Alloalcanivorax dieselolei B5: one gene and its partner. The protein of the gene in region 1 binds, or shares a complex with, the protein of each later gene. Links are inferred from orthologs where the notes say so. Each region holds a gene or a part of one and is shown in the gene's direction. Other genes may lie near its edges. The genes, in order: B5T_RS17385 and B5T_RS07500.

Region 1 (15,014 bases):
CCATGTTCGACCTGGCGGGACGTGTTTACCAAGGCGTGCCGGCTCCCACCAACCTGGTGGTTCCGCCGCACTCTTATCTGAGCGAGTCCGTGATCATCGTCGGCTCTGAAGAAGGGGAGACTCAGGCATGAGAGTGGTGAATGGCTTGATCGACTGGGTGGATGCGCGTCTTCCCGTCGTTAACACCTACAAAAAACACATGTCGGAGTACTACGCTCCGAAGAACTTCAACTTCTGGTACTACTTTGGGGTGCTCTCCATGGTGGTGCTGGTGAACCAGCTGCTCACCGGTATCTGGTTGACCATGTTCTTCTCTCCCAGCCAGGGCTTCGAGTCCGTCGAGTACATCATGCGCGACGTGCAGTGGGGCTGGCTGATCCGCTATATGCACGCGGTCGGCGCTTCGGCCTTCTTCGCCGTGGTGTACATCCACATGTTCCGTGGCCTGCTGTACGGCTCCTACAAGCCGCCGCGGGAACTGGTGTGGATCTTCGGCATGTTGATCTACGTGGCACTGATGGCCGAAGGTTTCCTCGGCTACGTGCTGCCCTGGGGTAACATGTCCTACTGGGGCGCCCAGGTGATCATCTCCCTGGCCGGCGCGATTCCGTTCGACGTGATTCCGTTCATCGACGCCAACGACGCCAAGGAAATCGGTGAGGCCCTCACCACCTGGGTGCGTGGCGACTATCTGCTGTCCACCGCCACCGTGAACAAATTCTTCGCCCTGCACGTGGTGGCGATTCCGCTGGTGCTGGTGGCCCTGGTTTTCCTGCACATCCTGGCGCTGCATGAAGTCGGCTCCAACAACCCGGATGGCGTGGAAATCAAGAAGCACAAGGACGAGAACGGGATCCCCAAAGACGGCATCCCGTTCCACCCTTACTACACCGTCAAGGACCTGCCCGGCGTCATCATCTTCATGATGGTGTTCGCGGTGGTGATCTTCTACTTCCCCACCGGCGGCGGCTATTTGATCGAGAAGCCCAACTTCGCGCCGGCGGATCCGCTGAAGACCCCGGATCACATCGCTCCGGTGTGGTACTACGGCCCCTATTACGCGATGCTGCGTGCCACCACCATCGACTGGTTTATCTCGTCCAAGGCCTGGGGGCTGATCGCCATGGGCGGCGCCATTGCCATTCTGTTCCTGCTGCCCTGGCTGGACCGCCATCCGGTCAAGTCCATCCGTTACAAGGGCCTGGTGAGCAAGATCACCCTGGCGCTATTCGTGGTGGACTTCCTGATCCTCGGCTATCTCGGGACCCAGCCGGCCACCGGTCTGGCGAAGACCGTGGCGCAGATCGGCACGGTGTATTACTTCCTGTTCTTCATCGTGATACTGCCATTCGGCCATCGATTCGAAAAATCCAAGCCGGTACCTGAGCGCGTCACGGGGGGTCACTGATGAAGAAGCTTTTTGCCGCCATTTTGTTCAGCTGTTTGCCGGTATTGGCCGTGGCCGCCGGTGGTCATGACGCTGAGTATGAGAAGGCTCCGGTCAATCTGCAGGACAAAGTGAGCCTGCAGAACGGTGCCAAGCTTTATGTCAATTACTGCATGGGTTGTCATAGTCTGGAATATCTGCGTTACGGTCGTATGGGCGACGACCTGGGTATCCCGGATGAGCTGGTACTGAAGTATATGAACTTCACCAGTGATAAGATTGGTGATCCGATGCAGAACGCCATGGATAAGGAAGACGCCAAGAAGTGGTTCGGGACCGCGCCGCCGGATCTGACCCTGGAAGCGCGCCTGCAATCCCCGGATTGGCTGTATTCTTATCTGATCGGCTTCTATGAGGATGAATCCCGTCCGTTCGGTTACAACAACAAGGTGTTCCCGAACGTCGGCATGCCGCATGTGATGGCCGGTATGCAGGAAGCCCTGGATGAAGAGGAATTCAAGGCCGCCATGGGCGATATCACCAACTTCCTCACTTACGCGGCGGAGCCGATTGCGCCCACCCGTGAGCGGATTGGTGTTTACGTGCTCGTGTTCCTTGCTATCCTTCTCGTACCGGCGTACCTGCTGAAGAAGGAATACTGGAAAGACGTTCACTGATCCACGAACGTTGATCCAGCCTGCAACAGGGTAACCGCGCAAGCGGCTACCCTGTTTGTGTTATTAGATGATGCTTGGAGATGACTCGACCATGGGCGTGGTGACCAAACGTTCCTCAATGACTTTCTTCTCTTCCCCGGACGATCACTACAGCCACCGGGTGCGTATTGTCCTGGCGGAGAAGGGCGTAACCGTGGATATCGTGGACGTGGACAGCCGGGACAAACCGGAAGATCTGGCGGCCCTGAATCCGTATAACGAGGTCCCGACCCTGGTGGACCGTGAGCTGACCCTGTATCAGTCCACGGTGATCATGGAGTATCTGGACGAGCGCTTCCCGCATCCGCCGTTGCTGCCGGTGTATCCGGTGGCGCGGGCGCAGAGTCGTCTGCTGGTGCACCGTATCGAGCGTGACTGGTGTGGCCATGTGGACGCCCTGGTGCTGGGCGAGGAGAAAGACGCCGCTTTGAACAAGCGCCGCAAGGAACTGCGCGAAGGAATGATCGCCACCGCGCCGATCTTCAATGAGCTGCCGTTCTTCATGAGCGAGGAATTCACCCTGGTGGACTGCGTGGTGGCGCCGATTTTGTGGCGGTTGCCCGTTCTGGGTGTGGACCTGCCCGCCAAGCAGGCCAAGCCGCTGCTGGATTACGCCGAGCGCCTGTTTGACCGTGACAGCTTCCAGGCCAGCCTGACCGAAGCTGAGCGGGAAATGCGCCTGGCGCTGTGAACTCCGGCCCGTGCCCCCGCGCACGGGCTTTTTTTGCCGCCGGAGCGCGGCCGTATCCATCGGAAAAGCCCTGCTGTTATGTCCGAAATGACTTCCAACCGGCCCTATTTGATCCGCGCCACCCATGAGTGGATATGCGATAACGGTCTCACCCCTCATCTGGCGGTGGACGCGGGCTATCCCGGCACCGAAGTGCCGCAGGAATTCGTCAAGGATGGCCAGATCGTACTGAACGTGGCTCCCCGGGCCGTGACCCAGTTCGTGGCGGGCAACGATGAAATCGTCTTTTCTGCCCGTTTCGGCGGCGTGCCGCATCATCTCAGAGTGCCGGTGGGCGCGGTGATCGCGATTTTCGCCCGCGAGAACGGCCAGGGCATGGCGTTCGAGCCCATAGATCCACCCCCGGATCCCCCCGAAGACGGCCCCGATGACAATGGTCCTGACAAAGGCCCCGACAAGGGCCCGCGTTTACGTGTGGTGAAATAAGCGCCGCCGACCCCGACAACCCGCATCTGATTGTGGAGCCTGTATGCTGTTTTCGCCACGTGTGCGATTGATCCTGAGCCTGGTTGCCGCGTTCTTCCTGGTTTTCGTGGTACTGAGGGGGGCGTTCTTCTGGTTTTTCCTTTCCGGCCTGGAACTGCCTTCGCAAGAACTCTGGCATGCCTTCGGCATTGGTGTCCGCTTCGACTTGCGTTTGGCCCTGCTGATTGTTCTGCCGGTGGCCATTCTCAGCCTGCTGCCGGGCCTGTTCGGTCTGCGCCGCGGACAGCTGGCCCGCAAACTGGCGGTGGCCTGGCTGGCTCTGGCCTCCGCCGTGGCCTGTTTCGTTTACATCGCGGATTTCGCCCACTACAGCTATCTGGAAGAACGCCTGAACAGCTCTGTGTTGCGTTTCCTGACCAACCGTGGGGATTCCCTGCAGATGGTGTGGGAGAGCTACCCGGTGGTCTGGCTGGCGCTGCTGCTGCTGGTGACGCTGGCGGTGGGAGCCTGGTTGGGGCGCAAGCCGATTGCCGCCTTCGCGCGCCGCCCGGCGCCGGGGCGGGGCTGGTTGGGTGGCACCATCGCCGTGGCGTTGGGTATCTATCTGTACGCTCTGGGGATCATGGGGCAAACCGGCACCGTGCCGCTGCGCTGGAGTGACGCCTACTTTTCCAACAATCTGCAGGTGGCGTCCCTGGGGTTGAACCCGGCGATTTTCTTTTACGACACCTACACCACCGGTACCCGGGAACATGACGATGAGCTGCTGGCGCAGCGCTATCAACGGGTGGCGGAATACCTGGGGGTGAGCAATCCGGACCCCGAGACCATGACGTTCGCCCGGTCGGTGCCGGGGCAGGCACCGCAACGGCCACCCAATGTGGTTCTGATTCACCTGGAATCCATGGGCGCCAACCGCATGGGGCTGTTTGGCAACCCCATGGAAGCCACGCCCAATCTGGACCGTCTCGGTAATGAGGGGCTGTTCTTCCCCAATTTCATGGTGCCCTCCAGCGGTACCGCCCGCACCGTGTTTGGTCTGGTGACCGGGATTCCCGACATTACCTGGGGTGGCTCCACCGCATCCCGGGATCCGCAGATCGTCAATCAGTACACCCTGGTCAACGCTTTTAAAGGCTACGAGCGCCTCTATTTCATAGGCGGTTCCGCCGGCTGGGCCAATATCCGTGGCGTATTGAAGAACAACATTCAGGATCTGGAGTTGTGGGAGGCCGGAGACTACGACGCCCCCAACATTGATGTCTGGGGCATCTCGGACCGGGATCTGTTCAAGGCCGCTCACCAGCGCCTGGACCAACTGGATCCGGACAAGCCGTTCATTGCCTTCATCCAGACCGCCGGCAACCATCGGCCGTTCACCATTCCCGATGATGATTCCAACTTCGAGGTGATCAATCCGCCGGAAGACAAAGTGCGCCAGCACAGCTTCCTCGGCAACGATCAGTACAACGCGGTGCGCCTGTTGGACTACAACATCGGTTACTACCTGAATGACCTGGTGGCTAATTCCCATTACGCGGACAACACCATCTTCATTCTGTACGGCGACCATAACGACCGCTCCGAGCCATCCCAACACATGGGTTACAGCGAGTCCCTGCTGCTGGACAAGCATCATGTGCCGTTGATCATCTACGGCCCGGACGTCATTGGTGAGCACCGGGTGATTGAGCGCCCCGCCAGCCTGGTGGATATCATGCCGATGGCGCTGGGGCTGGTCGGGCTGCCGTATGAGAACCGCACCATGGGGCGGGATCTGCTGGATATCGAGGGCCCCTCATACGCGATCACCTTTGGCGGTGACCGTTCCCACCGGCCGTTAATCGGCCTGGTTGGCGAGGATTATCACCTGAGCATGTACTACGACGGTGACAACGCGCGGCTTTACGATCTGAAGGATCCGCGCCTGGAAGCGGATGTCGGCGTGGACCAGCCGGAGGTGTTCCAGGACCGCAAGGAACTGCTGGAAGGGCTGTATCAGGCGGGGCGTTATATGCTCCACCATAATCGGCCTTAGTGCGGCTTGGAGACATAAACTCAAAGGTTGCTACAAGGCCGCTGTAGGAGCTTGCCCTGCAAGCGAATTTCCTTTTGGAAATGGGTGCCCATTCGCTTGCAGGGCAAGCTCCTACAGCGGCTTCGTAGTACCCGCTGTGGGAAGCGATGTGTTTAAGCGGTCTTCAGGACACCGCCACATCAGCCGGGAACCGGCGAATACGCTGAGTCAGAAACAAGCCGACGATCAGCCAGAAGCAGGTAAAGCCGATGGCGAGCGGGAAGCCTCCCGGCGTTTCGATCAGCCAGCCCGCCACCGCCGGGCCGATAAGTTGTCCGCCGGCGAAGAACAGGGTGACATAACTGAACGCGATGGGAATGTAACGCGGTGCCACCTGGTCGGTACTGGCGGCCTGGATCAGGGTGAAGACCCCATTGACCGCGCAGCCCATGAAGAAGAAATGGGCGATGAACAGAGGCAGGCTCTGATCGACCAGTGGCAGTGCCATGGCAACGGTCACCACCGACATGGCCAGGCTCAGGGTATTGCCGCGCCCCCAGCGGTCCGACAGCGAGCCCCATAACGGGCCGCTGAGGACGGAGAGCAACCCCATCATCGCCATCAGCCATCCCGCGATGGTTTCGTCGAAGCCGGATTCCACCACATAACTGACCATGAACAGAGCCTGGGTGATGTACACCATGCCGATGATGCCGTACACCAGCGCCATGATGATGACCCGGGGATTCCGGTAGATCAGCCACTTGTCCGCCGAGGGCGGCCGCGCCGTGTTGGCATCGTCGCTGGCGGGCGGATCACGCACCGCCATCAGAACCAGTAAGCCGACGGCGCCGGCAACGGCGGCGAAAATCCCCCAGGTCACCCGCCAGCCGTTCGCGCCGAAAAGATCGGAGAGCCAGGGTACCAGCAGCCCGATGAAGAAAATCCCCGCGCCGACGCCGGCGGTCATGCAGCCGATCATCATTCCGCGCCGCTCCGGGTACCAGGTGGCCAGCAGAGACACCGTGGGCGCGAAGCAGAACGCGGTGCCGAAGCCGAGCAAGGCCATCAGCACCACGATCAGAATATAGTCGCTGGCGGCGGCCAGCCCGGCGAAGCCGACGGTCACCGCGGCAAGACCGAAAATCACCGTATTGCGGGCGCCCCAGCGGCTGGCCGCGAGACCGCCAAGCAATACGAACAGCAGATAACCCAGGGCGGTGACCGTGCCCAGAGCGCCGGCCTGGCGGTAGCTCAGCCCGAGATCGGCGCGCATGGCCGGCAACAGCAGACCGTAGGCCAGGCGGGCGAAGACAATCACCACCAGCGCCACCAGCATGGCGGACACGGCCATGACGAAAGGGTTGGGCCTGTTATCGGTTCGCGGCATTGGGGCAATCACTCTGGTGGGGCCGGGCCAGCATGGTCGGCGTGATCAGCGAAACAAGCAACCTATCCATCACGCGTTGCGTGCCATCAGACCGCCGTCCACCGGAATCACCGCGCCGGTGAGGTAGGACGCCGCCGGCAGGCACAGGCTGACGGTCATGTGCGCCACTTCTTCCGGGGCGCCATAGCGTCGCAAAGCGGTTCGCCGTCTGGCGAAAATGGCCTTGTGCTCGTCCGCGATCCGCGCGGTCATATCGGTGTCGATGGGGCCGGGGCAGATGCAATTGACGGTGATGCCTTCCTTGCCCAGCTCCACCGCCAGGGCGCGGGTCAGGCCGGTGACGCCGGCCTTGGCCGCGGCATAGGCGCTGTTCTCGGCGGTGGCGCCGAGCGCTTCGGTGGAAGCGATATTGACAATGCGGGGATGGTGCGAGCCCCGCAGGTGGGGCAGCGCGGCCCGCACCAGGCGTTGCTGGGCGGTCAGCAGAATCGACAGGCTGGTGTGCCACGTGGCCTCGTAGTCGTCCGCCAAGGACGAGATGGCGGTGAAGCCGGAGACCCCGGCATTGTTGATGAGAATGTCCAGGCCGCCAAAGGCTTCGGCCACCTCGGCGGTGACCGCTTCGATCGCCGCGGCGTCGCTCACGTCCAGGGTCCAGCTTTGCGCCTGGAAACCCGCGTCGCGAATCTCCATGGCGACCTGCCCGGCGCCGTCACCATCGCGGTCGGTAACGGCAACCCGCGCGCCCTCGCTGGCGAACACCCGGGCGGTGGCTCGTCCCATGCCGCTGGCGCCACCGGTCACCAGGACCCGGGCACCGTTCAGGGAACGGCTCAATTCGGTGAGGCTACTCATGCTTGGACCTCTCTTGCAGGTTCACGATGTTTGCGCCACACGCCAATTCGCTGCCTTGGCAGCGAATACAGCGCGAATTCATATCTCCAAGACCAATAATCAGTCACTGCCGTGGCTTCAGCCTCCAAGCCGGCAGTCTCTAGACAGCAGCCGCCCATTGCTGGCGAAGGGCTTTCTTGTCCAGTTTGCCGTAAGCGGTGAGCGGCAGGCTGTCGAGCAGATGGATCTGTTTGGGGACCTTGTACTTGGACAGCGCGCCTTTGCAGTGGCGCAGCAGGGCTTCCAGGTCCAGCTCGGCGCCGGCATCGGGGACCACGAACGCGGTCACCGCCTCGCCCCAGTCTGGATCGGGCAGGCCGACCACCGCCACCTGGCCGACACCGGGGTACGGCTGGATGGCGTTCTCCACCTCCGAGGTGTACACGTTCATGCCGCCGCTGATGATCATGTCGTTCTTGCGGTCCAGCAGGTACAGATAACCGTCCGCGTCCATCCGTCCGATGTCGCCGGTGTGCAGCCAGCCGTCCACCAGCGTTTCGGCGCTTTTCTCCGGCAGGCCATGATAACCGAGCATGTTGTACGGCGTGCGTGCCGCCACTTCGCCGCTTTCCCCCGCGGGCACCGGTTTCCCGTTGTCATCGACGATACGGACCTGACTCATGGTCGCGGCCTGACCGCAACTGAGCAGCCGCTCCGGATGGGCCGGGTTGTGGTCCTCCCGGCGCAACCGGGTGATAAAGTTGGGCGCTTCCGACTGGCCGTAGAGCTGCATGAACACCGGCCCGAAGGTTTCCAGGCCCTGAGTCAGACGCTCCACCGTGATCGGGGCGGCGCCGTACAGCATGGTGCGCAGCGAACTCAGATCCGGACGGGGCTCCGGATTGGCCTCCAGCCAGTCCAGCAGCCGGTAAATCATGGTGGGTACCATGAAGGTGAGAGTGACCTTGTCCTCGCTGATGCGGCGGATCACGGTGGCGGGATCGAATCCGGGTTCGATGTAATGGGTAGCCCCTTTCAGCAACCCGACCATCAGGATACTCCCAGCGGCATGGGGCAGAGGCGAGGTAAGCAGGAAGCGCTCGTCGTCCTGCAGTGCCAGCTCCATCTGGTGGGAAAGCAGATTCAGATAAATGTTTTGTTGGTTGTGCAGGACGCCCTTGGGCTTGCCCGTGGTGCCGCCGGTGTAGGGAATGAAGGCCAGATCATCCGGTGTCACGTTGACGTCGGTGTACTCCGGCTTGCCGGAGGCGAGAAAATCATCCCAGGGCATCATGTCCGACGGGCAATCCCGCGTCGGTCCGAGTGCGATCACCTGTTCCAGCTCCGGCAGGCGATCGCGGTGACGGGAGAGCAGCTCGAAACGCTGAGCATCGACGATGGCCACCCGGGTGTTGGAGTCCGCCAGAATATAGAGCACCTCATCGTCGCTGAGCATGCTGTTCAAAGCCACCCGGGTGGCGCCGGCCTGAATCACCCCCTGGGCCGCCACCGCGAACTCCAGGCAATTGGCCATGGCGAGCGCCACCCGGGTGCCGGGGGTGACGCCGAGGTCGATGAGGGCGTTGCCGACCTGAAAGCTGCCGCGCTGCAGCTCGGCGTAACTGAGGCTGTGCCCCCCCATGGTCAGCGCGCAGCGGTCCGCGAAACGGGCCAGAGCACCGGTGTACAGGGATTTCAGCGTCATCAGCGGGACGGTCATGGAGGCACCTGATTGTTGTCGTTGTCGGGCGGCAGGCGGAGAGCCGGATGGGTCGGTGTATTACGTTAGCGAGGGCGGCAGCGGGTGAGCATCGTCGGAACCGACGAAGCGGTGGTTTCGAGGGAGGGGAGGCGGCGTCCCCATGAGAACGCCGCGGGGCTGAATCAGCGTAGAGACCGGAGCAGTTCCGGCAGTGCGAGACTGAGTTGAGGGAACAAGGTCACCAGTGCCAGCACCCCCAGCAGGGCCAGCAGGAACGGCCAGATGCTGCGAATGATCTTCTCCACAGGTACCCCGGAAATCTGACTGGACACGAACAGGTTGACCCCCAGCGGCGGTGTCAGGAAGGCGATCTGGATATTGGTCACCAGAATGATGCCGAAGTGCACCGGGTTGATGCCGAAGGCGGTGACCAGCGGCACTAGGATCGGCGCCAGGATGATGATCGCCGACATGGTTTCCATGAAGGTGCCCACCAGGATCAGGAACACGTTGATCCACAGCAGAATCACCAGCGGATTGGTGGAGACACCGGACATGGCCACGGAGATCTGCTGTGGAATGGTTTCCAGGGTGATCACCTTGGCCAGCAGCGCTGAGCAGGCGACCACGATCATCAGCGCGCCGGAGATGCGGTGGGTCTGCTCGAAGGCTTCGTGCAGTGCCCGGGCGTCCAGTTGTCGATACACGAAACGGGCCACCACCAGCGCGTAAAAGACCGCCACCACCGAAGCCTCCACCGGGGTGAACAGGCCCGAGTAGATGCCGCCAAGAATCAGCACCGGCAAAAACAGGGCGAATTTGGCGTGCCAGATCAACGCGCCCAGGCTCTCGTTCTCGTCCTCCTGCTCATGCACCGGATTGACCACGGCACCGGAACGTTTGGCCATCACATAGGCGGTGAATACCAGCACCACGCCCATCAACAGCCCGGGCAGCAGACCGGCGGCGAATACGTCGGCGATCGACACATTGGCGATGATGGCGTAGATGATCATCGGGTTACTGGGGGGAATCAGGATGCCCAGAGTGCCGCCAGTGGCGGTGACCGAGGCCGCGTAGGGTGCCGGGTAGCCGTAACGCACCATGGACGGAATCATGATCGACCCGATCGCCGCCACGGTGCCCGGGCCGGAGCCGGAAATCGCGGCGAAGAACATGCACGACAGAATCGTCACCATGCCGAGGCTGCCGGGGATGTGCCCGAACATGCGCCGGAAGATACGAATGATGTCGTGGGTCAGGCCGCCTTTCTCCATAATGTTGCCGGCCAGGATAAAGGCGGGAATCGCCAGCAGCGCGAAGTTGTCCACGCCGTTGAAAATACTCTGCGCGGCGAACACCAGGTCGGCGCCGAGAAACCAGGCGGCGGCGAAGCCAGTCAGACCGAGCGCCGCGTAGATCGGCACGCCGAGCAGCAGCAGTGCCGGCAGCATAATGATCAGTACCCATTGCACGGTAGTCATGCCAGACCCTCCCCGACCTCGCCACCAGCGTTGCGGCCGAACAGCCGGCCCAGCGCCGATAGCACGAACGCCAGGATCAACACCACGAACAGATAGTTGGTATTGAAACCGAGCACCGGCGACACACTGGGGTATTTAATGCCGTCGATGACGTTGCGATAGCAGTAGATGATCATCAGCACGTCAAACAACAGCAGCAGGGCCGTGGTCATGATTTCCACCGGCCCCCGCCCCAGGCGCCGGCTCAGCCAGTCGGCGAAGACGCCGATGCGCAGGTCCGCTCTGGTCAGCGAGGAGTAACTGGCGCTGATAAAGACGAAGGAGATAAAGGCGAACCGGGACAGTTCCTCGGTCCATTCCAGGCCGGCGTTGAAACTGCGGCCGAAGATCTGCAGCAGCAGCGCCAGCACCATGCCCGACAGCAACGCGTGGCACAGCGCCAATTGGGACTTTCTCAACAGGTTGTACATAAGTTTGTCTCCCGTCGGAACGGCCTGCGCCGTCCTGACCGCGGGCTGAATTGTTTTATTGATTGCTCGCTTTATAGGACTCGAGGATGTCCAGCGCTTTCTTGGTCAGGTCCTCACCGTCCTTGCCGATCAGGGGGTAATAGTGGGGCCAGGCCGCGCGGGCTTTTTCCGCCCAGGGCGTCTCGTTCTTGATGTCGGTGATCTCGACGCCGGCTTCCTCGGCCAGCTTCCACCAGCGGGCCTCGTCCAGTGGCTGCCACCAGCGCACGTATTTCGTGGTTTCGCGACCAGCTCGCAATACTGCTTTCTGCAAGTCCGGCGCCAGGTCCTGGAACCAGCGCTCGGACACCACGATGGGGTGGGTGAGGATGGTGTAGTGCAGCCGTGAAATGCGTCCGATCACTTCGTCGAACTTCATGCCGATAATGTCGCTCACCGGGCTGTCGCCGCCTTCCACCACACCTTGCTGCAGGGCGCTGTAGAGTTCGTTCCAGGCGATCGGCGCCGGCGACGCATTCCAGGATTTATAGGTGCCGAGCATGATCGCGTTGGGCGGCACGCGCATTTTCAGCGGCGCCAGATCCGCCGGGGTTTCGATGGGCTCCGGGGCGTTGTAGAAGAAATGCCGCCAGCCGGTATTTTCCCAGCCGATAATGCGGACACCCGCTTCCTCGATCACCCGCGGTTGCAGCACCGGTGTGATGTGGTCCAGCAGGTAGTTGGATTCCTCGGTGCTCTGGGTGAGATAGGGTAGCAGCAGCACGTTCAGGCTGGGCGCTACCTGGGCCATGTTGTTGGTGGCGGGAATCGTCACCTGGATGACGCCCTGACGGGCCTGCTGCAGCATTTCCTTTTCGCTGCCCAACTGCGAGCCTGGAAAGATCACCGGGCGGATGCGGTTGTCGGTGTAGATGGCGACCAGTTCCGCGAAGCGTTTCAGCGCCACGGTTTGCGAACTCCACTCCATATTCAGGGAGTGGGCCAGCCGCATGGTGATCTGATCACCTTCCTTGGGCACCGACCGGTAGTCGAACGGATTGGGGGTGTCGGCGGCCACCGGGTTGGTCAATAAAACGGTGGCCAGCACAGCCAGTTTGGCGATTGTTCTCATGATTATCACCCTGTTGTTATTTACCAGGCCAGGTAAGCGGCCTGTTCGATGGTGTAGAAGGCGGACGCCGAAGCCCCCACCGAGTAAGCGCCCAGCCCGGAATGCTTCATGCCGCCGAACGGCATGTTCACGTCCGGCACCGTGCCGTTGTTCACGTGCAGCATTCCGTTGCGGCTTTCGTCCAGGAAGCGCTGGATCAGCGCATGGGAATCCGAGAACAGGCTGGAAGTGAGCCCGTATTCGGTGTCGTTGAGAATGGTCAGCGCCTGATCGGCGTCGTCGTAGGGCAGCACCGAGAGCACCGGGCCGAAGATTTCCTGACGGCTGGCGGTGTCGGACACGCCGGCGTTGTCCAGTAGTGTGGGGGCGAAGAAATAGCCGCCCTCGCAGCCGGGCACGGTGGCCGGCTCGCCGCCGGTGACCAGGGTGGCGCCCTCGTCCACGGCGCGGGCGGTGAGCGTTTTGACGCTGTCGAAGTGGGCACCGTTGCACAGCGGGCCCAGGGTGGTGGTAGCGTCCAGGCCATCACCCAGGCGCAGACCCCGGGCCCGTTCGGCGAGGCCCCGAACCACGGCCTGATGCAGATTCCGCTGCACGATCACCCGGCTGAGGCTGGTGCAGCGTTGCCCGCCGGTTTGAAACGCGGCGCCGAACACCTGGTCCAGGCAGCCGTCCAGGTCGGCGCTGTCATTGATGATCACGCCATTCTTGCCGCCCAACTCCAGTTGCGCGGGTACCAGGCCCTCGGCGGCGGCCAGACCGACCTTGCGGCCCACCGCCACCGAGCCGGTGAAGCTGACCCCGTCGAAGCGGCCGGCGGCGGTGAGCTGGCTGGCGAAGGCGCCGCCGCAGGGCAGCACCTGCACCAGGCCGGCAGGGAAGTGTCGCGCGGCGATTTCCGCCAGCAGAAAGGCCGCCGCCGGGGTGAACTGGGACGGTTTGATCACGAGCGCATTGCCGAAGGCGATGGCCGGGCACAGTTTGCGCAGCGGTGTCATCGCCGGGAAGTTCCACGGGCAGATGGCCAGCAGGGTGCCGCGCGGACGGCGCAGGATCAGATTGCGCACCCGTGGGCGGGCGGCGGCGGTGGTCTGCAGTTGCTGACGCGCCGCTTCGCCGGCCATGAAGCGGCCTTCGGCGCAGCCCTTGAGGGTTTCATTGCGTGCTTCATTGAGCGGCTTGCCCTGTTCCAGGGTGATGGCCTCGGCGATGCGGTCCACGTTCGCCACCACCTCATCGAGGAATGCCAGCAGCCGGTCGCCGCGCACCACCGGTGGCACCTCCGCCCACTCGGCCTGGGCGCGGGCGGCCTGGTTGAACACCCGGTCCACGGCGTCCGGGTCGGTCACTTCCGCGTAACCACCCACCACCTGGTCGGGGCGGGCCGGGTTCACGGTATCGAAGGGCGTGCCCCCTCCGAGATGGCTTCGGTAATCAAATTTCATGGTTGGGACTCCGGGTTGGCGTCTTCAAGAATCAGGGCCGCGCCTTTTTCACCGATCATCAGTGAGGGCGCATTGGTATTGGCGGAGGTCACCGTGGGCATCACCGACGCGTCCACCACGCGCAGGCCCCGCACGCCGCGCACGCGCAAGCGTGGATCGACCACGGCGCCGTCGTCGCTGCCCATGCGGCAGGTGCCGACGCAATGGAACACGGTGCCGCCGCGCTGCCGGGCGGACTCCCACAAGGCGTCGTCGCCGTCCACCTGCTCGCCGGGTTCCATCTCCACGTCCCAGAGTTCGCGGAACGCCGGTTGGCGGGCGATGTCACGGAGAATTTTCATGCCTTCGACGATCACCTTGCGGTCGTGTGGATCGGAGAAATAGCGCGGCTCGATCACCGGCGCGGCGTCCGGGTTGGCGGAGGCGATGCGCACCTGGCCACGGGAGCGCGGGTGGCACTGCCACACCGAAGCGGTGAAACCGGGGTAGCGGTGCAACGGCGTGCCCGGCTTGTCCACGGACAGCGGCATCACGTTGAACTGCACATCCGGCCGGCCACCGTCGGCGTAGCGAGTGCAGGCGCTACCGCCCACCTGGCCGGCACCCACGGTGAGGGAGCCGGAGGCGTTCAGCAGCCATTCCAGTCCCATCTTCGCCAGCTTGATTGGGTTGCGCACATCGGTGTTCAGCGACAGCTTTCGCTTCAACCGGTAGATGGCCCGCACCTGATAGTGGTCCTGCAGATTGGCGCCCACCTCCGGTGCGTCATGAATCGGCTTGATACCGTGCCGGCGCAGCAATTCAGCGGGACCGACGCCGGACAACTGCAGCAGTTGTGGCGTCTGGATGGCGCCGGCGCACAGAATCACTTCACGGCTGGCGCCGGCCCGGTGCACGGCGCCGTTCCGGCGCCATTCCACGCCCACCGCCCGGTTGCCTTCGAACAGCACCCGATTGGTGGGTGCCTCGGTGACGATGGTCAGGTTGGGACGGTCCTTGATCGGCGTCAGAAATGCCTTGGCGGAACTGCAGCGCCAGCGGCCCTTGAGGCTCAGTTGGTAGGGGCCCACGCCGCGAGTGTCGGCGCTGTTCATGTCCGGGTTGAAGGGCAGGCCGTATTGCTCGGCGGCGCGCAACCAGGCGCGGCAGGCGGGGTTGTCGGTGCGCATGTCGGAGACCCCCAACTCACCGCGGTCGCCGCGGCTGGCGTCGCCGTGGCCGGTGTAGCGCTCCAGACGGCGGAAGTACGGCAGCACCTCGTCGTAGGACCAGCCGGTGGCA
Region 2 (15,174 bases), 2.3 Mb from region 1 along the record:
CAGGAACAGATCCTCGCCGCCGGGGTAGATCTGGCCTTCGCCGGCGCCGATATCGAGAAAACGCCAGCCCTCGCCGTCGACCGGGGTGCGGCTTGCCCGCTTAAGTTGCGCCCGGCTCAGTTCCGCCAGGGCGTCGTCAGCGCCGATCACCAGCAATTGCTCGGTGAGCGGATAACGCAGCAGGGTCAGGCCATCATGGTGGCGGCCGTGGCCTGCTTCCGGCAGCGGCAGGCCGGTTTGCTCCAGCGCTCCGGCCAGTCCGATCACGCGCAGATCCTCCGCCACTTCAAACGTCACCTTGGCGCGCAGGCGGTATTTTTCCAGGCAACGGATCACCGTCTCGGCCATGGTCGCCGGGCACAGGATCAGATAGCCCTGGTCATCGCGGATCAGGCGCAGGCTCACCAGGCCCCGGCCTTTCAGCGACAGATGCATGGCGGCATGGTGCTCGCCCTGGTCGATCCGTTGCAGGTCACAGGTGAGTTGCCCTTGCAGATAGGACCCCGCTTCCTCGCCGCGCACCCGCACCACCGCCAGATGGTCGCAGATCGCCAGGGCCGGTGTGGTAACGCCGCCGTTGGCGGGGGAGAGTTCAGCGATCAAAGAAGACCAAGCGCTCATAGTGTTCCCGGTTGTTGGCTGGTCACACATGATAGGGAATCGGGGTGGGTGCTGTCAGCCGAAGAGCCTGTTTAAGGTCTCTACGCCGCCGCGTTGCCGCTGGAAAAGCCGCCAGACGACGTCATGGACTGCAGGCTCTGGTGGGTCCAAAGTCAAAGGCCGGGGCGTCGTCTGGCGGCTTTTCCAGCGCAACCCGAAGGGCCGGGCCCCTTTTTCCGCCAGGCCGCGATTACGCTTGTTTATGTAGAATGACTACACCGCACAATCGGAATCACGACCTGACGAAAAAATGAACTCCGGCGCGGTGGCGTAGAGACCTTAAACAGGCTCTTACCATATCGCCGGAACGTCGCCTGACATACAATTGCTCGCCTGCAATCGTATTGGGGAAAGACATGTCGCTGGCCGATCTGAAACGTCGTTATCGCTGGCAGTGCCGTCGTGGCGCTTCCGAGGTGGAGGTGGTGCTGTACGGCTATCTGGATCATCACTTCGAGCAGGATAGCGAGGCCAACCGGGCGCTGTTCCCGAAACTGCTGGAATGCGCGGACGTCGACATGCTGGAGTGGTTCACCGCCCGTTCGGAACCGCAAGACCTGGAGTTGCGCGCCTATGTCCGGCACATACTCGGCCTCGTTTCCACCCCGTCTTGAGCTGGGTCCTTCGGCCTGGCCGCGCCGTCTGCGCCTTGCCGCTTTGCTGATTGCCGCGCTGGCGCTGTGGCACAGCGCGGTGCCGGCGTGGGCCTTGCCGCCGCTGCTGGTAGGGCTGGCCTGGGGGTTGTGGCAGTGGACGCCGCCGCAGGTGAGGGCGGTGGCGGTGACCGCCACGGAAGTGACTCTGGTGTTGGAAAATGGGGATCTGGAGGATCGGGGTTCGGAAGGGCACAGGGTCACGGTGACGGCGCCGTTCCGCGCCTGGACGCCCGGGTCCTGGCTGGCACTGCGCTGCCCCGGCCGGGGCTGGGTCTGGATCTTCGCCGACCAGGCCGGGGAGGCGGCGCTCACGCCGCTGCGTCAGGTGCTCTGGCTCAATCGGCGGCGCTGACCGGCGAAAGGGCGCCCTCGTGCAGGGGGCTGTTGTCCGGCACCAGAACGCTGTCACGTGGCGGATCCTGGGGGCCGGGAAACTCGCGCATGAAATGCAGGCCCCGGCTTTCCCGGCGCTGCAGCGCCGAGCGGATGATCAGGTCGGCGATCACCACCAGGTTGCGCAGCTCCAGCAGATCGTTGCTGATGTGGTAGTTGCTGTAATAGTCGCTGATTTCCTTCTGCAGCAAATCCACTCGGTGCTGCGCCCGCTCCAGCCGTTTGACCGTACGCACGATGCCCACGTAGTCCCACATGAAGCGCCGCAACTCATCCCAGTTGTGGCTGATCACCACGTCTTCGTCGGAGTCGGTGACCAGGCTGTCGTCCCATTCCTCGGCGCCGCGCGGCAGCGGCAGACCGGCAAGGTGCTCGCTGATGTGGCGGGCCACGGAGCGGCCGTACACCAGGCATTCCAGCAGGGAATTGCTGGCCATGCGGTTGGCGCCGTGCAGGCCGGTGAAACTGGTTTCGCCCAGCGCGTACAGACCGGGCAGGTCGGTTTCGCCGTTCTCGTTGATCATCACCCCGCCGCAAGTGTAATGGGCCGCCGGCACCACCGGGATCGGATCGCGGGTGATGTCCAGACCCAGTTGCAGGCACTTGGCGTAGACGGTGGGGAAGTGCTCGATGATGAAATCCGCCGGCTTGTGGCTGATGTCCAGATACAGGCAGTCGGCGCCCAGGCGCTTCATCTCGTGGTCGATGGCGCGGGCCACCACGTCCCGTGGCGCCAGTTCCGCCCGTTCATGGAAGCGCGGCATGAAACGTTCGCCGTTGGGCAGCAGCAGTTTGCCGCCTTCGCCACGGATCGCCTCGGTGATCAGGAAGCTCTTGGCCTTGGGGTGGTACAGGCAGGTGGGGTGGAACTGCATGAATTCCATGTTCGCCACCCGGCAGCCGGCGCGCCAGGCCATGGCGATGCCGTCGCCGGTGGCCACGTCCGGATTGGAAGTGTACAGGTACACCTTGGAGGCGCCGCCGGTGGCCAGCACCACCGAGCGGGCCAGAATGACATCGGTTGCGCCGCTGCGGATATCGTGCACATAGGCGCCGCAGCAGCGCCGCTCGCCATTGTGCACCTGGGTGATCAGGTCCACCGCCACCCGGTGTTCGAACCGTTCCACATTGGTTTTTTCCTTGACGCGGTCGATCAGCGTGCTGGAAATCGCCACGCCGGTGGCGTCGGCGGCGTGGATGATGCGCCGGTGGCTGTGGCCGCCTTCGCGGGTCAAGTGGTAGGGCAGGGGCGCGTCCTGGCCGCCGGGCATGCGGGTGAAATCCACCCCTTGTTCAATCAGCCAGCGGATCGCTTCCGGGCCGTTTTCCACGGTGAACCGCACCGCGTCGTCGTGGCACAGGCCGGCGCCGGCCACATGGGTGTCCTGGACATGGCTGTCCATGGAATCGGATTCATCCAGCACCGCCGCCACGCCGCCCTGGGCGTAATAGGTGCTGGCGTGGGTCAGTTCACCCTTGGAAAGCAGTGCCACGCGGGCATCGTCGGGCAGGCGCAGGGCCACGGTCAGGCCGGCGGCGCCGGAACCGATGATCAGAACGTCGTAATGAAAGGTTGCCATAGCTATCCGCGGTTATCCGCGCCGCCGGCTCGACACCGTGACCGGGGACGATACGCAAAGCGGCGGATTATGGAGGTGAATTGTTGAACCATTGTGAAAACCGGCCATGTTCAGGGAGGCCAGTATAGCGGTCCAGGTAACTCCTGTTACAATACCGCGCTTCAATCCTGGCTGGCGGCGCCGAATTCGCTCCGGCACGGCCAGGGCAAGGCGAAGAACGCGACGTTCCGGGGGGCACAGTGCTTCTGCAACACCAGCTCACGACGGGAAAAACAGGGCCATCGGCGCCTGGTCGGTATGCGCCGCGCGTGCCGTGCCGACGGGATGCCGCCGCTCGTCTTGCCACGACCACCCCGAAGGAGTGCTAGGTGTCCGACGAACAGTTGGTCAAAAAAGCCAAGATTGGTGATCAGCGCGCCTTCGAAGTGTTGGTACTGAAGTACCAGCAACGCATTTTCGCTCTCATCAGCCGTTACGTCCGCGACCAGGATGAGGTCCAGGACGTGGCTCAGGAAGCCTTTATCAAAGCCTGGCGCGCCTTGCCGCGGTTCCGCGGTGACAGTGCCTTCTATACCTGGCTTTACCGCATCGCCGTCAATACCGCCAAGAACCATCTGGTGGCCCAGGGGCGCCGTCCTCCGGGCACCGACCTGGATGCCGCCGAGGCGGAACAGTACAGTGGTGCGGAAATCCTGCACGAGATTGGAACCCCTGAGTCCCATGTGTTGTCTGAGGAGCTGGAGGCAGTAATCCACCGGGCCATCGAGGCACTGCCCCAGGAACTCAAGACCGCCGTGACCCTGCGTGAATTCGAGGGCCTCAGCTATGAGGACATCGCGGTGGTCATGGAATGTCCGGTGGGAACGGTGCGTTCGCGCATCTTCCGGGCTCGGGAAGCCATCGACGAGGCGGTGCGGCCCCTGCTAGGGTCGCAACGTGGAGACAAAGGGTGAGGTCATGAAACGGGACTTTGAAGTGTTGTCCGCCCTGCTGGACGGTGAAACCAATGAATTCGAGACGCGGCGGGTGCTGCGGGATCTGGATACGCTGGATGAGAGCGATCTGGATACCCTGGCCCGTTGGCAACTCACCCGTGATGTGATGCATGGCCAGGCGGTTCGGCCGGTGCCATCGTCCTTTAACGCGCGTCTGTCCGAGGCGCTGGCGGCGGAATCGGCGCCGGCGCGCCGGTCCGGCCTGGTGGGTGGTTTCGCCCGGGTGGCGGTGGCCGCCTCCGTGGCCGCGGCCACCGTGGTGGGCTGGCAGTACTGGAGTGGGCCCTCCGGCTCTTCCCTGTCTTCCGGCGCGCCGCAAAACACCCTGGCCGCCAATGATCAGCGCATGAGCCGTCCGTTCGGCGATCTTTCGCTGGTGTCGCAAAGTGCCCGTGGCGGTGCCGGCGCGGTGCCGGTGCAGGTCAACGCGGCCCAGCCGCGGGTCAACGCCATGCTGATGCGGCACAGTGAGTTCGCCGCGCGCCACAGCGGGCAGGGCATGATGCCTTATGCCCGTCTGGTGAGCATGGACGCCCGCAACGGAGCACGCTAACGAATGCTGCGAACCCTCGCTTTTGGTCTGACCCTGATCGCGCCGCTGCCGGCGCTGCTGCTCGCCCCGCCGGCCTCGGCTCAGGAAGCCCCCGCGGCGACCCTGCTGCAATCCATGTCCGAGGCGTCCCGGCAACTCAACTATAAAGGCCGTTTCCTCTATCAGTTTGGTGCCGAAGTGAGCACCATGGAGGTGAGTCATGCGGTCTTCGACGATCATCAATATCAGCGTCTGACCCATCTCGACGGCCGCCTGGTGGAAGTGCTGCGGCGTGGACCGGAACTGGTTTGCCTGCATTCCAACGGCACCCTGACCCGGATCTCCGACGACGCCGACGGCTCCCCGCTGGAATTCCAGGACCGGCTGGCGAGCGCCATCCCTTCCCAGTACAACGTTCTCCTCGACGGTGACGGCCGCGTCGCTGGCCGATCGACCCTGCGCGTGCGCGTGGCGCCGCTGGACAACCACCGTTACGGTTACCGGCTGTGGCTGGATGACGAAAGCAAACTGCTGCTGAAGTCGGAAATGGTGGATGGCAACGGCCTGGCGCTGGAGCGAGTGGAATTCGTCACCCTGGATTTGAGTCCCGGGCTGCAACGGGCAGACTTCGATGTGCCCGAGACCCACAGCGAACGGGCCCTGGAAAACGTGGCGTCTTCCCGGCCCGGTAATTTCGTCATTGAGGCGCAGTGGCTGCCCGGCGGTTTCGAGGCCGTGGATCAGGACTGGCGCCGTGTCGACACGGTGGCGGATCCGGTGGCGGCACAGAGTTACAGTGACGGTCTCGCCACCTTCACCGTTTTCGCCGAAGCCACCGACGGCGCCAGCCCCGAAGAGGGGGTCAGCCGGGTCGGTCCCACCGTGGCGATCAGCCGCCACACCCAGAACGGGCCAGTTACCTTCCTTATGACCCTGGTGGGTGAAATCCCCCAGCCCACGGCCGAACGGGTCATGCAATCAATACAGGTCTCCACGGCGCAATGATCGAGGAGCACGGGCGCGTGGTGGCACGGGAGCCCGGCGCGATCTGGGTGGAAACCGTGCGGGCCGGTGTCTGTGATGCCTGCCAGGCCCGTAAGGGCTGCGGCCATCGTCTGATCAATCAAAGCGGCGGGCAGCGTGCCCGTCTTCGCGTGTTGACCCGCGACACTTTCCAGGACGACGAGGAAGTGGTGGTGGGCATTCCCGAAGGCGCTTTGCTGCGCGGTGCTCTGTGGGTTTACGCTTTACCCCTGGTTTTACTGTTTGCGGGCGCTTTGCTCGGCGGCGCCTTGCCGTTGCCGTTCGACGGCGCCGCGCTGTTCGGGGTGCTGGGCCTGCTGCTGGGTTTCATCATCAATCGTTGGCGCGATCGCGGTGATCGCGGCCGGGCGTATCAACCAACGGTCCTGCGCCGCCGTCCGGTGCGGGAGGATGGGGCGGTCAGGATCGTTTCGCCATAACCGCTGTCAGCACAAGACACACTAGACTCCATCGATGCACAGGGAGCTTTCCATGGGAATGATTCAACACTATTTGTTGCCGCCGCTGCTGGCGGTGGGGCTGGTGATCGCCGGTTGCGGTGGTTCGGAGCAACAACAGGCGCCGGCGGAACAGCCCAAGGCGGCCTCGCCAACCCAGGCGCAGCCGTCTTCCCAGCCGCTGGTCACCGGCCTGCCGGACTTCACTGCGCTGGTGGAGAAAGAGGGCCCGGCGGTGGTCAACATCAGCACCGTCACCCACCGTGACGCCAGCGACCGGCAACAGCAAATGGAGCAGCTGCCGGAATTCTTCCGCCGCTTCTTCGATGAATTCGGCGGCGGCATGCCGGAACAGGAGGACGTCCGCTCCCTGGGCTCCGGCTTCATCATCTCCAGCGACGGCTATGTGCTGACCAACAATCACGTGGTCGCCGACGCCGACGAAATCGTGGTGCGCCTGCAGGACCGCCGGGAGCTGGATGCCGAACTGGTGGGCGCCGATGAGCAGAGCGACCTGGCCCTGCTCAAGGTGGAGGCTTCCGACTTGCCGGTGGTCAACATCGGCTCCTCCGAAAATCTCAAGGTGGGCGAATGGGTGCTGGCCATTGGCGCGCCGTTCGGCTTCGACAGCTCGGTGACCGCCGGCATCGTCAGCGCCAAGGGGCGCAGCCTGCCATCGGACAACTATGTGCCGTTTATCCAGACCGACGTGGCCATCAACCCTGGCAACAGCGGCGGGCCGTTGTTCAATCTGAACGGCGAAGTGGTGGGTATCAATTCCCAGATCATCAGCCGCTCCGGCGGTTACATGGGGCTCAGCTTCGCCATCCCCATGGACATGGCCATGGATGTGGTGGAACAGCTCAAGGACACCGGCAAGGTGAGCCGGGGCTGGCTCGGCGTGCTGGTCCAGGAGGTGGACCGGGATCTGGCCGAGTCCTTCGGCCTGGAGCGGCCCATGGGGGCGCTGGTGGCCCAGGTGGTGGACGGCTCGCCGGCCGCCGCCGCGGGTTTGCAACCCGGTGACGTGATCATCGAGTTCGATGGTCATCAGATCGAGCGTTCCGGTGACCTGCCGAAGGTGGTCGGCACCATCAAGCCGGACAGCGAAGTAGACCTGACGGTGATGCGCGACGGCGGCAAGAAAGACTTGTCCGTGACCGTGGGCCAATTGCCCGAGGATCCGCGCCAGGCCGCCGCCGGCGGTGGTGGCGAGGATGCCCAGGGCGGCGTGCTCGGCCTGCAGGTGCGCGACGCCAGCGCCGCCGAACTGGCCCGCGCCAAGACCGATCACGGTGTCGTCGTCGCCAAGGTGGAAGAGGGCCCGGCCCGCACCGCGGGCGTTCGCAGCGGCGATATTCTGGTGTCTCTCAATAACCAGCCGGTCAAGGACATCGACGCCTTGCAGGACATCGTCAAGAACCTGCCCGAGCAGGGCACCGTGCCGGCCCTGGTCAACCGCGGCGGCAACGCCCGCTTCATCGCCCTCAAGCTGGGGCAGTGATCATCGCGGTCCTTTCCATTCCTTTCCATGGACGAAAGGACCACGATCGGCCTGCCTGATGCGGTTTATGGCGCCCGGCGACCAACAACTTTGGTTGCCGGGTGCATAATCCGCTAGAATCGCCCTCCATCGTTTCGTTCCCTGGCGGCAATTTGTGACCGACATTACCCATATTCGCAACTTCTCCATCATCGCCCACATCGATCACGGCAAATCCACCCTGGCGGACCGCTTCATCCAGACCTGTGGCGGCCTCAGCGATCGGGAACTGAAGGAGCAGGTTCTCGATTCCATGGATCTTGAGCGCGAGCGCGGCATCACCATCAAGGCGCAAAGCGTGACGCTGCACTACACCGCTCGCAATGGGGAAACCTACCAGCTCAACTTCATCGATACCCCCGGCCACGTGGACTTCTCCTACGAGGTGTCCCGCTCGCTGTCGGCCTGCGAGGGGGCCTTGCTGGTGGTGGACGCCGCTCAGGGGGTGGAAGCGCAGTCGGTGGCCAACTGTTACACCGCCATCGAGCAGGATCTGGAAGTGCTGCCGGTACTGAACAAGATCGACCTGCCGCAGGTGGAACCGGAACGGGTGATCGAGGAAATCGAGGAGATCATCGGCATCAACGCCATGGACGCCTGCCGGGTATCGGCCAAGACCGGTGTCGGTATCGATGATTTGCTCGAGCAACTGGTGGAGCGCATCCCGGCACCGGAAGGGGAGCGCGGCGGCCGTTTGCAGGCGCTGATCATCGATTCCTGGTTCGACAACTACATGGGCGTGATCTGTCTGGTGCGGGTCAAGCACGGCCGCCTCAAGAAAGGCGACAAGATCGTGGTCAAATCCACCGGCCAGACCCATGTGGTGGACAGCCTGGGGATTTTCACTCCCAAACGCACCGAAACCCGGCATCTGGAAGCCGGCGAGGTGGGCTGGGTCAGCGCCACCATCAAGGACATTCACGGTGCGCCGGTGGGCGATACCCTGACCCACGCCAACAGCCCGGACGTGCCGGCGCTGCCCGGCTTCCAGAAGGTCAAACCGCAGGTCTACGCCGGCATGTTCCCGGTCTCCGCGGACGACTACGAGGACTTCCGCGACGCGCTGTCCAAGCTGGCGTTGAACGACGCCTCCCTGTTCTACGAGCCGGAAACCTCGGACGCGCTGGGCTTCGGCTTCCGCGTCGGCTTCCTCGGCATGCTGCACATGGAGATCATCCATGAGCGGCTGGAACGGGAATACGACATGGACCTGATCACCACGGCGCCCACCGTGGTGTACGAATTGATGCTCAGTGACGGCAGCCTGCTGTACGTGGACAACCCGTCCAAGCTGCCCGAAGGCAACAAGATCGAGGAATTCCGCGAGCCCATCGCCCGCGTCAATATCCTGGTGCCGCAGGAATACGTGGGCAACGTGATCACCCTGTGCGTGGAGCGCCGCGGTGAGCAGAAGGGCATGCAGTACCTGGGCAAGCAGGTGTCGTTGGTGTACGACATTCCCATGGCCGAAGTGGTGTTGGATTTCTTCGATCGGCTGAAGTCGGTGAGCCGGGGCTTCGCCTCCCTGGACTACGCCTTCGAGCGTTTCCAGGCCACCAAACTGGTGCGGGTGGACGTGCTGATCAACGGCGACAAGGTCGATGCGCTGGCGATGATCTGCCACCTGGATCAATCCGCCCATCGCGGCCGGGTGCTGATCGAGAAGATGAAGGAACTGGTGCCCCGGCAGATGTTCGACGTGGCGATCCAGGCCGCCATCGGCAGCAAGATCATTGCCCGCCAGACGGTGAAGGCGCTGCGCAAGAACGTCACCGCCAAGTGTTACGGCGGTGACGTGTCTCGTAAGAAGAAGCTCCTCCAGAAACAGAAGGAGGGCAAGAAACGGATGAAGCAGGTGGGCAACGTGGAAATTCCCCAAGAGGCCTTCCTTGCCGTGCTGAAGGTGGATGACTGATGGATATAGATATTGGCTTCTGGTTGACCCTGGCGCTGCTGGTCACCGTGGTGGTATGGATACTCGACCGGCTGTTTAAACTGCGTCAGAGAGGCGGAAGTCTGGGCAGCACGGTGGAGACTTCGAATTCGTTGATTTCGGTGTTCTTCGTGGTGCTGGTGATCCGCTCCTTCGTGGTGGAACCGTTCACCATCCCCTCCGGCTCCATGCTGCCGACCCTGGAAGTGCACGACTTCATTCTGGTCAACAAATTCGCCTATGGGCTGCGCCTGCCGGTGACCAACACCAAGATCCTGGAGACCGGCGAACCGGAGCGCGGTGATGTGATGGTGTTCAAATTTCCGGAAAACCGTGCTCAGAATTTCATCAAACGAGTGATCGGTCTCCCCGGTGATGAAGTGGAAGTGCGTGATAATGTGGTGTACGTCAACGGTGAAGCGGTGCGGCGCGACCTGATCAAAAACGGTAGCAACAGTCAGGCGTGGCGCCGTGAGTATATCGAGGTGCTCGGCGAACATTCGCATCTGATTCGCCAGGAAGGCCCGGTCAATCCGTACACCGGAGACAAGGTCATTCCCCGCAACACCCAGGGCAAGTGGCAGGTACCCGAGGGGGAGTACTTTGTCATGGGTGACAACCGGGATAACAGCAACGACAGCCGTTTCTGGGGCTTCGTCCCCGAGAATCTGGTGGTGGGCAAGGCGTTCCTGATCTGGATGCACTGGGAACCGTTCTTCTCGCTGCCCAGCTTCTCCCGCAACGGCGCGATCGACAAAGTGGAGACATAACAACATGAAAGGGCGCGCACGTCAGGGGGGGCTTTCCCTATTGGGTTGGATCGTGGTGCTGATCGTTCTGGCGGTGTTCGGCACCGCCGCGTTCCGCATGGTGCCGGCGTATATGGAGTACAACACCATCAAATCGGCGACCGTTTCCTTGCTTGGCGACAGCAAGACCGCGCTGATGTCGGAGCGGGAAATCCGCGACGCGCTGAGCAAGCGTTTCATCATCAATCAGGTCAATGCGATCACCGCCAATGACCTGGTGGTGAGTAAGGAAGGCGGCCGTGTTTCGGTGGCGGTGGATTACGAAGTCCGTGAGCCGCTGTTCTACAATGTGTCCGTGGTGATGACGTTCCAGGACACATTCAGCAAATCGGCGGCGCCGTGATCGAACACCGTGAGCGTTTGGAAAAGGCCCTGGGCTACCGTTTCAGCGATGGGGAGCGGCTGGAACTGGCGTTGACCCATCGCAGCGTCAGCCGGCGTCACAATAACGAGCGGCTGGAATTCCTCGGTGACGCCCAGCTCAGCCAGATCATTTCCACCGAACTGTTCCACCGTTTTACGGACGCGGCGGAAGGGCAACTGACCCGCATGCGCGCCTCGCTGGTGCGTGGCCAGACCCTGGCGGAAGTGGCCCGCGAGCTGGGTCTGGGGGAATACCTGATTCTGGGCGGCGGTGAGCTGAAAAGCGGCGGCCACCGGCGTGACTCCATCCTGGCCGATACCCTGGAAGCGCTGATCGGCGCCATGGTCATTGATGGCGGTGAAGACGCCTGCCGCGAAGTCGTGCTGAGCTGGTTCGAAGCCCGGCTGGCGGCGATCAGCCCGCAGAGCGTGCGCAAGGACGCCAAAACCCGCTTGCAGGAATGGCTGCAGGCGCGCAAATATGAATTACCCGTCTACGGCGTGCTGTCGATCAGCGGCCAGGCGCCGAAACAATCCTTCGAGGTGGAATGCGAACTGAGTGGCTTGAAGAAAACCTTCCGTGCCAGCGGCCCGAGCCGCCGGCGTGCCGAGCAGCAGGCCGCGGAGCAGGCTCTGGAGTGGCTGGAGCAGACCTATGAGTGAATCCCGTCGCTGCGGTCTGGTGGCGATCATCGGCCGCCCCAACGTGGGCAAATCCACGCTGATGAACCATTTGATCGGCCAGAAGGTGAGTATCACCTCGCGTAAGCCGCAGACCACCCGTCACCGTATCCACGGCATTCTGACCCGGGACGACTGCCAGATCGTGTTCGCCGATACCCCGGGCATCCATACCGGCCAGCAACGGGCACTCAACCGGGCCATGAACGAAGCGGCCATGTCGGCGTTGTCCGATGTGGATGTCATCTGTTTCATGGTGGACAGCGACAAGTGGAATGAAGGTGACGAGCACGTACTGTCATTGCTGGCCCGGGCCGGCGACATTCCGGTGATCCTGGTGGTCAATAAAGTGGATCGCCTGGACGACAAAGCCGCCATGCTGCCGTTGCTGGACAAACTCAACCAGCGTCACGATTTCGCCGAAGTGATTCCGGTGTCCGCGCTGGGCGGACACAACCTGGACGTGTTGGAACAGGCGCTGGTTTCCCGCTTGCCGGAAGGCGATTTCTGGTTCGACGAGGACCAACTCACCGATCGCAGCCTGCGTTTCATGGCGGCGGAAATCATCCGCGAAAAAGTGGTCCGGCAACTGGGTCAGGAAGTCCCCCATCAGGTCACCGTGGAAATCGACCTGTGGGAGGACGGACCCCGTGTCACCGACATCGCCGCCACCATTCTGGTGGAACGGCGCGGGCAGAAAAAAATTCTCATCGGCGATAAAGGCGAGCGCATCAAGAGCATCGGCACCCAGGCCCGCCGCGACATCGAAAACCTGATCGAGCGCCGCGTCATGCTCAATCTGTGGGTGAAGATCAAGGCTGGCTGGTCCGATGACGATCGCGCCCTGCGTTCCCTGGGCTATGACGACTCGCGACAATCCTGACGGCGCCAACGGCCTCGAACCGGCCTGGCTGCTGCATCGCCGGCCGTTCCGCAACACCAGTCTGATTCTCGACCTGTTCCTGCCCGGCGGCGGCCGGGTCGGCGCGGTGGCCCGCGGTGGCCGTCGTAACCCGGCGCTGGCGCCGTTCGTGCCGCTGTGGGTGCAATTGCAGCAGGGCAGCGGCGAACTCCATACCCTGCGTCAGGTGGAACCGCGCGGCGTGGCCGTCGCCCTGAGCGGTAACGCCTTGTATTGCGGCTTCTACCTCAACGAGCTGCTGGTACGCTTGCTGCACCGCGACGATCCTCATCCGGACCTGTGGCCCGCCTACGAACACACGTTGAACGAGCTGAAAGGCGACACGCCCCTGGATGTGTCCCTGCGCCGTTTCGAAATGGTGCTGCTGGAAGAGGTGGGCTACGGCCTGGTGCTCGAACACGATGGCGAAGGGCAACCGCTATCGCCGGAACTGCGCTACGGCTGGGTGCCGGACCTGGGGCTGATACCCAACAAAAACGGCCACTCCGGCGCCGACCTGCAAGCCCTGGCCGAAGACCACTGGAGCCCGGCGGTCCGCCGCATGGCCAAACAACTACTGCGCGAAGCCCTGGCGCCACACCTGGGCGGAAGACCGCTGAGGAGCCGCGAATTATTTCGCGGCACCAGCTAACAGCAAAAAAACGATTTTTAGCCGCTGTGGGAGCTTGCCTGCAAGCGAATGGGGTGCGCTCGGGCGTTTGGCAATATTCGCTTGCAGGCAAGCTCCTACAGTGGCTAAAGACCACCTGTTTTTGTTTTTCGCTTTTCGCTGCCAACTGTCCACTATCAACTATTCTTTATGATTTCCCGCATTTCCCGCACCGCCTCATGCAGGCCGCTGATGACTGCCTGGGCGATAATGGCGTGGCCGATGTTGAGTTCGTTGATGCCAGGGATGGCGGCGATGTCGCGGGTGTTGTGGTAGTGCAGGCCATGACCAGCGTTGACGATCAGTCCGGCGTTCAGACCCAGTGCCACGCCTTCTCGTACCCGTTCCAGTTCCGCCAGCCGTGCCGCTTCGTTGGTGGCGTCGGCATAATGCCCGGTGTGGATCTCGATGGCCGGGGCGCCACAGCGACGGGCTGCTTCGATCTGCGTGGCGTCGGCGTCGATGAACAAGGACACTTCGATGCCCGCTTCGCCCAGGCGGTCGCAGCAGGCCTTGATCCAGGCTTCGTTAGCGGCCACGTCGAGACCGCCTTCGGTGGTCAGTTCTTCCCGTTTCTCCGGTACCAGACAGCAATGAGCCGGACCAATGCGGCGGGCGATGCCGACCATCTCCTCGGTGGCCGCCATTTCCAGATTCATGCGGGTTTGTAGTGTTTGCGCCAGCAGCTCTACATCACGATCCTGGATATGGCGCCGGTCCTCGCGCAGGTGCACCGTGATCCCGTCGGCCCCCGCCTGCTCCGCCACCAGCGCCGCCTGCACCGGCTCCGGATAACGGGTGCCGCGGGCCTGTCGCAGCGTGGCGATATGATCGATATTGACGCCGAGAAGAACGGAAGAAGGCATGGGGATGAGTACCGTGGGTTGGAAATGAACCGATATGATAACGGAAAAGGCAATTGGAAGTTGACAGTTGATAGTGGACAGTTGACAGCGAAAAAACGAAAACAACAGGCCTCCTTAGCTACTGCGGGAAGCTTGCTTGCAAGCGAATGGGGGCCCTCAGACGTTTAGCAATATTCGCTTGCAGGCAAGCTCCCACAACGGCTGAAGATCGAGCTTCTTTGTCTTTATTGTTTTTCGCTGTCAACTGTCCACTATCAACTGTCAACTGTCTTTCCGTGTTCTTGCACTTGCTCAATCTCCGCCAATAACTGCCCCACCAAGGCATCCAACTGCGCTTCCGGCTGATGGCCCTTGAGGCCTTCCTCGAGGCGGCGGGCGGCTTGTTCCAGGCGCGGAGTGCCGCAGTAGCGGGTGGCGCCGTGGAGGCGGTGGACCCGTTCCAGCAGCTCTTCCAGGTCGCCGCTTTGCGCCAGGTCACGAATGCCGGGGCCGTCCTGTTCCAGATTGTTGAGCAGCATCTCGAACATGTCGCGGGCCAGGGCGTCGCGGCCGCCGGCGCGTTTGCGGCCCAGTTCCTCATCCACCACCGGGGTGTCCGGCTCGATGTCGATGTCAGCGGTCTTGTTTTCCGATTGTGCCGGTGTGCTGCTTTGTCGACCGAGAACCCAGCGCTCCAGAGTATGGCGAAGCTGCTCCTCGGTGATCGGTTTGCTCAGGTAGTCGTCCATGCCGGCGGCCAGCAGGGCGCGCTTTTCGTTTTCCAGGGCGTGGGCGGTGAGCGCGATGATCGGCGTGCGCTGGCTTTCGCCTTCCCGCTCACGCAGGGCCAGGGTGGTTTCCAGACCGTCCATGCCGGGCATGTGCACGTCCATGAAAATCAGGTCGAAGGTGCCCTGGCTGAACGCCTCCAGGGCCTCCTGGCCACCGGCGCAGGGCACCACCTCGGCGCCCAGTTCCTCGAGAAAAATGCGCGCCAGTTTGAGATTGCCGGGATGATCGTCCACCACCAGCACGCGCGGATGGTAGCCCAGGGGCGTCAGCAATTCCTGGTGGCGGGAGCGGTCGCCGCCCAGGCCGCTCAATTCCAGCAGAGCATCGCGCAAGCGGCGGC

Evidence for each region.
Region 2: the proteins of B5T_RS17385 (region 1) and B5T_RS07500 are in contact, whole or in part, in a crystal structure (PDB 1YFN), measured with the Escherichia coli proteins. The link is inferred for Alloalcanivorax dieselolei B5 from one-to-one orthologs.

What each region holds. Positions count from the first base shown.
Region 1 is NC_018691.1:3,903,606-3,918,619, reverse strand. What follows is about bases 1,761-4,576. They hold B5T_RS17385 (ClpXP protease specificity-enhancing factor), read left to right. Parts: upstream 1,761-2,872; coding sequence 2,873-3,280; downstream 3,281-4,576. Other genes in these bases: B5T_RS17380 (LTA synthase family protein), read left to right, coding at 3,324-4,576; sspA (stringent starvation protein SspA), read left to right, coding at 2,156-2,794; B5T_RS17395 (cytochrome c1), read left to right, coding at 1,761-2,064. Outside these bases: petA (ubiquinol-cytochrome c reductase iron-sulfur subunit), read left to right, coding at 1-131; B5T_RS17400 (cytochrome b), read left to right, coding at 128-1,408; more of B5T_RS17395, read left to right, coding at 1,408-1,760; more of B5T_RS17380, read left to right, coding at 4,577-5,318; B5T_RS17375 (MFS transporter), read right to left, coding at 5,482-6,687; B5T_RS17370 (SDR family NAD(P)-dependent oxidoreductase), read right to left, coding at 6,757-7,542; B5T_RS17365 (AMP-binding protein), read right to left, coding at 7,682-9,241; B5T_RS17360 (TRAP transporter large permease), read right to left, coding at 9,406-10,707; B5T_RS22380 (TRAP transporter small permease), read right to left, coding at 10,704-11,177; B5T_RS17350 (TRAP transporter substrate-binding protein), read right to left, coding at 11,233-12,288; B5T_RS17345 (aldehyde dehydrogenase family protein), read right to left, coding at 12,309-13,733; B5T_RS17340 (GMC family oxidoreductase), read right to left, coding at 13,730-15,014. UniProt on the Escherichia coli protein: Enhances recognition of ssrA-tagged proteins by the ClpX-ClpP protease; the ssrA degradation tag (AANDENYALAA) is added trans-translationally to proteins that are stalled on the ribosome, freeing the ribosome and targeting stalled peptides for degradation.
Region 2 is NC_018691.1:1,634,298-1,649,471, forward strand. The notes cover bases 3,066-6,041. They hold B5T_RS07500 (sigma-E factor negative regulatory protein), read left to right. Parts: upstream 3,066-4,246; coding sequence 4,247-4,837; downstream 4,838-6,041. Other genes in these bases: nadB (L-aspartate oxidase), read right to left, coding at 3,066-3,289; rpoE (RNA polymerase sigma factor RpoE), read left to right, coding at 3,658-4,242; B5T_RS07505 (MucB/RseB C-terminal domain-containing protein), read left to right, coding at 4,841-5,821; B5T_RS07510 (SoxR reducing system RseC family protein), read left to right, coding at 5,818-6,041. Outside these bases: CAF17-like 4Fe-4S cluster assembly/insertion protein YgfZ, read right to left, coding at 1-621; B5T_RS07480 (FAD assembly factor SdhE), read left to right, coding at 1,017-1,274; B5T_RS07485 (hypothetical protein), read left to right, coding at 1,234-1,668; more of nadB, read right to left, coding at 1,652-3,065; more of B5T_RS07510, read left to right, coding at 6,042-6,279; B5T_RS07515 (DegQ family serine endoprotease), read left to right, coding at 6,332-7,801; lepA (translation elongation factor 4), read left to right, coding at 7,956-9,755; lepB (signal peptidase I), read left to right, coding at 9,755-10,543; B5T_RS07530 (DUF4845 domain-containing protein), read left to right, coding at 10,548-10,925; rnc (ribonuclease III), read left to right, coding at 10,922-11,608; GTPase Era, read left to right, coding at 11,601-12,509; DNA repair protein RecO, read left to right, coding at 12,487-13,179; pdxJ (pyridoxine 5'-phosphate synthase), read right to left, coding at 13,335-14,063; B5T_RS07555 (response regulator), read right to left, coding at 14,318-15,174. UniProt on the Escherichia coli protein: An anti-sigma factor for extracytoplasmic function (ECF) sigma factor sigma-E (RpoE). ECF sigma factors are held in an inactive form by an anti-sigma factor until released by regulated intramembrane proteolysis (RIP).